One region of the Micromonospora inyonensis genome, then DNA from elsewhere that is predicted to be linked to it. Evidence: riboswitches for the same ligand, from Rfam matches in the RefSeq annotation. Region 1 holds a riboswitch; the other holds the start of a gene.
What was found. Region 1 has a riboswitch for cobalamin ahead of GA0074694_RS13935 (FecCD family ABC transporter permease). Riboswitches for the same ligand answer to the same signal wherever they lie in the genome.
Positions count from the first base shown of each region.

Region 2: another riboswitch for cobalamin. It lies ahead of GA0074694_RS33130 (ABC transporter substrate-binding protein); the one in region 1 lies ahead of GA0074694_RS13935 (FecCD family ABC transporter permease).

Region 1 covers NZ_FMHU01000001.1:3,073,326-3,076,867, forward strand. Annotated here, with positions in the region: gene GA0074694_RS13925 (ABC transporter substrate-binding protein) at 1-465, opposite strand, end outside; gene GA0074694_RS13930 (ABC transporter ATP-binding protein) at 462-1,295, opposite strand; gene GA0074694_RS13935 (FecCD family ABC transporter permease) at 1,292-2,326, opposite strand; cobalamin riboswitch at 2,371-2,554, opposite strand; gene GA0074694_RS13940 (alpha/beta hydrolase) at 3,173-3,542, shown strand, end outside.
Region 2 covers NZ_FMHU01000002.1:1,629,317-1,632,858, forward strand. Annotated here, with positions in the region: gene GA0074694_RS21705 (hypothetical protein) at 1-57, opposite strand, end outside; gene GA0074694_RS21710 (LacI family DNA-binding transcriptional regulator) at 274-1,290, opposite strand; gene GA0074694_RS31895 (hypothetical protein) at 1,475-1,855, shown strand; cobalamin riboswitch at 1,818-1,998, shown strand; gene GA0074694_RS33130 (ABC transporter substrate-binding protein) at 2,028-3,041, shown strand; gene GA0074694_RS21720 (iron chelate uptake ABC transporter family permease subunit) at 3,110-3,542, shown strand, end outside.

The sequences.
Region 1 (3,542 bases):
GCAGGTCTCGCTGAGCAGGTAGGTCTTGATGCCGTGGGTCGTCAGGTCCTCAGGCATCAGGTTGCGGGACTCGCTGAACCCGTATCCGTAGCCGGCGAACATCATCTCCGGGTTGACCGCCAGGACGTTCTCCAGGGTGGGGTGCTCGTCCCCGACCTCCTTCAGCTGATCGATCCGGGCTTCGGGATAGGCGAGCTCGATCACGTCCCGGTCCTGGTCCATCCCGGTGACGGCGATCAGTTGGTCGCGTGCGCCGACGGACAGCACGATCGAGATGATGCCGCCGTCGTACGCGTACAGCCGGGTGACGGGCTTGTCGACGCTCACGTCCTGCCCGCAGTTCTGGACGGTGATGGCACCGGTGGCCGCGCTCGATCCGGCCTCGCCGGAGGTGCACGCGGTGAGGGTGAACAAGCCGAGCACAAGAGCGGTGACACGGGTACGGCCGGGTGGGAAGACGGTCATGCCGGTGAGGTGTCCTTCCGGGGGTGGATGAGCAGATGGTGCTGCGGGAGGTCGGGGTGGGGCACCTGAACGGAGCCGACGCCGAAGTGCGTCTCGACGTGGTGGGCGCCGAGCACCTCGGCGGGCGGGCCGACGGCGACGATGCCCGCTGGCTCCGACGTCCGGTCGCTGCCCGCGCGCCAGCCGACGAGGGCCAGCCGGTCGAAGAAGCGCAGGGCGAGATCGAGGTCGTGCACGGTGGCCACCAGGGTTCGGGCGCGTGTGGCGAAGACCTCCAGGAGGTCGAGCTGCCAGGCGACGTCGAGGTGGTTGGTCGGCTCGTCGAGCAGCACCGTCGGGCACTGCTGGGCCAGGCCGCGGGCCAGGACGGCCCGGCGCCGCTCGCCGCCGGATAGCTGGTCGGCGACGGTGTCGATCCGGCCGGCCAGTCCGACGGCGTCGAGGGCGTCGAGCACGAGATCGCGCTCGGCGCGGCCACCGCGGGCCCAGGGACGGGTCTGCGGCACCCGGCCGAGGGTGACCATCTCCCCGACCCGCAGCTCGGAGGTCGTCACGTCCTCCTGAGGCACGTAGGCGAGCTGCCGGGCGCGTTCCCGGTTCGGGAGCCGCCGCAGATCGATCAGTCCGCCCCGCCCGTCGGCGATCAGCGCGGTTCCGGAGCTGGGGCGCAGCACTCCGGCCAGCACCCGCAGCAGCGTCGTCTTCCCGGCGCCGTTGACCCCGACGATGCCGAGCCGGCTGCCGTCGGCGACGTCGAGGTCGACTCCACGCAGCACGGTACGGCCGCCCATCCGGGCGGAGACGTCGTGCAGGCGTAGGGCGGGGGTCATCGGTCACCACCGAACCGGTACGAACCTCGGCCCATGAGCAGCAGGAACAGGGGCGCCCCGAGCACGCCTGTCACCACGCCCAGGGGAATCTCCTGCGGTCGCACCATCACCCGGGCCAGCACGTCGACCCAGACGAGGAACATCGCACCCGCCACCGCCGCGACCGGCAGGACGACCCGGTGCCGGGCGCCCACCATCAGCCGGGCCGCGTGCGGAACGATCAGCCCGACGAACCCCACTCCCCCGCTGACCGCCACCAGCACACCGACGACCACGGACAGGATCACGAACAGCGCCGTACGCAACGCGGCCACGTTGATCCCGAGAGCCGCGGCCGTCTCCGGCCCGGCGGCCAGCGCGTCGAGCCAGCGATGCACAACCAGCAAGCCGGCCGCGAGAACGACGACGAACGCGGCGGGTATCACAAGCTTTTCCCAGGTGGCTCCGCCGACGCTACCCAGCATCCAGAACATCACCGAGTTCGCCGCGCGCGCATCGTCGCTGAGGAAGACCAGCAGCGAGGCGATCGCTGAGAACCCGGAGGACAGGACGACGCCGGAGAGCACCAGCCGGATAGGGGTCAGTCCACCCTGCGCGGTGGCGATCAGCCAGATCAGCAGCGCGGATCCGACCGCCCCCAGCAGCGCCCCGGTCGAGACTGCGTAGAGGCCCAGCCCGGCAAGCGCGCCGGTGGTGAGGGCCGCGGTGGCACCCACCGAGGCGCCCGAGCTGATACCCAACAGGTAGGGGTCGGCCAGTGAGTTGCGTACCAGGGTCTGCATGCCGGCCCCGGCGATCGCCAGGCCCGCGCCCACGACCAGCGCCAGCAGCGCGCGGGGCAGGCGCAGTTCCCAGACGATGACATCCCAGCGGCCGGCCGGCTCGCCGGAGAAGCGGTCGGTGACCGCCGCGACGACCTCGGTGAGCGGGATTCGCTCGGAACCGAAGGCCAGCGAGGCGATCACGCTCAGGACCGACGCGACGGCCAGCACGAATAACAGCGGCCAGAACGGCAGCCTACGCCGGGGCATGATGCGGCCTCTCAAGTCTGGAGACCCTGATCGCGAGAGTCCATCGACGAGCATGTGAGCCGACAGGTCTTCGGACTTGGGGTCAACCGGCGGCACGGCCTTCCCAGAGAAGTACTCTCCAGTGGCGAAATCGTGCCGCCGTCGCCCGTACCGCTGCGCGCCAGTCCCGGAATCTCACCGGAGTTCCCTGGCATCCCTCAGGATGCGGTCGACTCGACCGGGATAGTACCCGCACCAGGCGGACTCCGCCACCGAGGACCTCACCCTGAATCGGTCGCTACTGCCGCGAACGCGAAACAACCGTCCAGTGACGAGGTCCAGTCTTGCCTGTCCCCAAAAAGCGGCTCGTTTGCGGCCACGTACCGGACGACCGTGTCCGCCAAGGCGTGCGACTGGACACACGTCCACGGCGCCTGACGCCCGCTGTCACCGGGTGCTCCATGGGTGCTCCAGCGCGATGGACGAGCCAACAGTTGGTGGACTGAGCGGCACGTCGTGCGGGCGAATCTGGGGATTGACCGCGAGTAGATGGACTCAAGCGACAGAGGTGGACCCATCGAGTCGATAGATGTTCATCTCTTAATCCGCGGGTTCGGGGTTCGAGTCCCTGGCGGCGCACCAGCAATAATGGCTCTGACCTGGCGGCGTTGGCGGTAACTCCGACGGCCTCGCCGTCGGGTGCGCTGGCGGCGGCGGGCCGGGCGCGGGCTCTGGCCCGGGTTGGGGCAAGCGAGCAGGCGCGGTCGGCCATCGACCAGGCACGCCGGATGTTCGACCAGGCCGGCGATGAGGACACCGACGTGGCATGACAGTGAAGCGCTGCGTTCCGGTCGCTACAGTTATCGAGTGATCGCTGGAGTCATCGTCCCCGGAGGCCGTTACGGTCCGCAGGCCCCTCTGCTCGACCTTGCCAGCGAGGCGCTCTCCGACCGCGACATACCAGTAGAGACGGTGAATTGGACCGTCCCGAAGGGTCTGCTGGACATCGGGCCGGAACCATTCGTTCGGGCGCACGTCTCTGCGGCACTACACCGGTTGGCCAGCGCGGCGCCCGCCGCGCAGCCCGTGATCATCGCAAAGTCGCTCGGCACCCACGCCGCCATGCTCGCGGCCGAACAGCAACTCCCAGCGATCTGGCTGACGCCGCTTCTGCATATCGAGGTCATCGCCGAGGCGATCGGCCGAAACCCGGCGCCCGCACTTCTTGTCGGGGGGA
Region 2 (3,542 bases), on a different contig from region 1:
CTGTTCCTCGCCGCTGACCCGGGTCTCCACCGTGCGGGTCAGCTTCGCCACCGACATCCGTGGGCTCCACAGGCGTCTGCGCCAGAGCGGACCGCGCATGCCCGTACCCCCCGTCCGTCACGGCGAGCGGCTGGTGAGATTTCGTCACGTACCGGTCAGAGTGAGGGTAACGCTGATCAGGCGGACCTCTGGTGCGGACCGGCGAAAAGCCCGGCCGGGGCTGCGCGGGACCGGCGGGCAGGGACGGTGTCCGGGCCGGGGCGTGGTGGCCGGTCAGGCCGGGGCGGGGCCGGTGGTGTCGCGCAGGACCACCCCGGCGTCGAGCACCTCGATCCGGCCGCCGGCGGCCACCGGCTCCAGCGCGAGGGCCATCGCCCGTGCCCCCATCTCGACCAGCGGGAGCCGGACGGTGGTCAGGGCCGGCGTGACGTCGCGGGCGATCGGCATGTCGTCGAAGCCGGTGACCGAGACCTGGCCGGGCACGGCCACCCCCCGGGCCCGCAGCAGCGACAGCGCGCCGATGGCCATGGAGTCGTTGAGTGCCACGACCGCCGTCACGCCGGGCACCGCGTCGAGGAGGACGGCCGCCGCCCCGGCCCCGCTGTCCCGGTCGAACTCGGCGTAGCGGACGTGCTCCTCGGGCAGGGTCAGCTCCCGCTCGGCGAGGGCGCGGCGCAGCCCGGCCAACCGGTCGGTGGTCGTGGTGAGCAGCCGGGGGCCGGCCACCACCCCGATCCGCCGGTGACCGAGCGCGAGCAGCTCCCGGGCCAGCAGGTACGCGCCGTTCTCGTTCGCCGGCATCACCGCGTCGCCGGCGTGCTCGTGGCGTCCGATGACCGCGACCCGGCCGCCGGTCGCCTCGTACGCGGCGAGCTGTTCGTTGAGCCGGGTGGTGAAGCTGTCGTCGTGGTAGCCGGAGCCGGCCAGGATCATCGCCGCGACCTGTTGGCCGCGCAGCAGGTCGACGTACTCCAGTTCCCGTTCCGGGTCCCGGTAGCTGTTGCAGATGATGAGCAGCTTGCCGCGTGCGGTCGCCACCCGCTGCAGCCCTCGGGTGACCTCGGCGAAGTACGGGTCGGAGACGTCGTGCACGATGACGCCGACCACGCTGCGGTGGGGACGGGCCAGGAGCTGGGCGTGGGCGTTCGGGACGTAGCGCAGGTCGGCCACGGCCCGCAGCACCCGGTCGCGCAGCTCCTCGGTGACGGTCTTGCTGCTGCCGTTGATGACCCGCGACGCGGTCGCGGGGGAGACCCCGGCCCGTCGGGCGACGTCGGCCAGCGTCGCCATGGCCACCCCCGAGTGTTCTGCTGATGTGGTCGCGCCCTGAGTCGCGGCCTCAGGCTACCGCAGCGGGTAGGGCGGTCCCCGCCACCGCGGGGCCCGGCACGCCGGGCGAACGGGCGGAGGAAAGCCCTTGCCTGGCGGGATCGCCCCAGGCCGCCGGGGGCACTCCGTCAACCAGGCCACCTCGATGAACCGGCCGCTGGAGGAGGCCGTCGCGGACTACGCCGACGCGGGGGTGCCGGGCATCGTGTGGCGCGAACCGGTCGGGGCGTACGGCGTCGAGCGGGCGGCCCGGCTGGTCCGCGCCACCGGGCTCACCGTCACCTCCACTCCGCCGGGGCGGCTTCCTCACCGCCCACGACTGCCGGACGGAGAACCCGCGGGCCGTCGAGGAGGCCCCATCCTCGACTGCCCGGTGCTGGTGCTGGCCTCGGGCGGCCTGCCCGCCGGCAGCCGGGACCTCGACGGGGCCCGGCAGCGGGTACCGCGCGGGTGGTCTTCGTCACCATGGCACCCGTGCGCGGCAGCGGCTAGGGTGACGCTGCCGTGGTGCACGGGAAACCGGTGAAGTACCGGTGCGGTCCTCGCCACTGTGATCGGGAGTCCGCGGCCCTCGTCGAAACCGAGGTCACTGGGCGTACGCGCCTGGGAAGGCCGGCCACGGACGCACGTCCCGTCAGCCAGGAGACCGGCCACGGCACTGTGACGACCCGTCCACGAGGTGCTGGAAGGCAATCCCGATGCGCGAGCGCGCTCTGTCCACCGTGTCCCGGCGCGTCGCCGCGCCGCTGACCGTCCTCATCGTCCTGCTCGGCGGCTGCGGCACCGGGGACGACTCCACCCCGGCTGCCCCGCAGCCGGTCACCGCGGTCGACCTGACCAACTGCGGCACGCCGGTCCGGGTGGCCGCGCCGCCCCGGCGGGCGGTGACCATGAACCAGCCCGCCACCGAGATCATGCTGGCCCTCGGGCTGGCCGACCGGATGGCCGGTACGGCCTACCTGGACGACGCCATCCTGCCGGAGTACGCCACCCCGTACGCCTCGGTGCCGGTGCTGGCCGAGAAGTACCCCTCGAAGGAGAAGCTGCTCGAGGCCGAGCCCGACTTCGTCTACGGCTCCTTCCACAGTGCCTTCGGCGACGAGGGCGCCGGTGACCGGACCGGGCTGGCGAGGCTCGGTATCGGGACGTACCTCTCCCCGGCCGGCTGTCCCGCGCCGCACCGGCCGGCGAAGCTGACCATCGACCACGTGTTCGGTGAGATCCGGGACGTCGCGGCCATCTTCGGCGTACCCGATCGGGCCGAGAAGCTCATCGCCGACCAGCGGACCCGGATCGCCACGGCCGCCGGCCGGGTCGACGGTGCCGGGGACCTCTCCGTGCTCTGGTGGGACGAAGGGACCGACGCGCCGAGTGTGGGCTCCTGCTGCGGCACTCCCGGCCTCATCATGTCCTCGGTCGGGGTCGGAAACGCGTTCGCCGACCTGACCGGCGACTGGGCCGACAGCGGCTGGGAGACCCTCGCCGAACGCGATCCCGACGTGATCGTGCTGGTCGACGCGGCATGGGACACGGCCGCCGCGAAGAAGGCGTTCCTGACCGGCCACCCCACGCTGCGGCACCTCAGGGCGGTGAGCGGGCAGCGCTTCGTCGTCATCCCCTTCTCCGCCACCTCCGCCGGGGTGCGCGTCGTGCGCGGCGTCGAGGCGCTCGCCGAAGGCGTCGTCCGGATCCCCGACGGGACCGGGCGCTGACCACCGCGACCGCGCCGCCCACCCAGGCCGCCCTCCGCCCGGCCCGGCCCGCCGGCCCGGCGCTGCTCGTGCCCGTGCTGCTGGTCGCCCTGGTGGCGTCGATCGGGGCGGCGGTCACCATCGGGCCCGCCGACATCTCGATACGGACGGTGTGGACCGTGGTGGCCGACCGGCTGGGGCTGCTCGACTCCGACCTGCCGGTGCTGCGCGAGCACATCGTCTGGCGGCTACGGCTGCCCCGGGTGCTCGGCGCGGCTCTGGTCGGGGCGGGGCTGGCGGCGGTCGGCGCGGTGATGCAGACCGTCACCCGTAACCCGCTGGCCGACCCGTACCTGCTCGGCGTCTCCTCCGGGGCGTCGCTGGGCGCGGTCGCGGTCCTGGTCGTCGGTCTCGGCAACGGCGTCGCCGCGCTGACCGGGGGTGCCCTCGCCGGTGCGCTCGCCGCGTTCGTCGTCGTGATCGCCGTGGCCGGTCGGCGGGGTGCCCTCGAACCCACCCGGG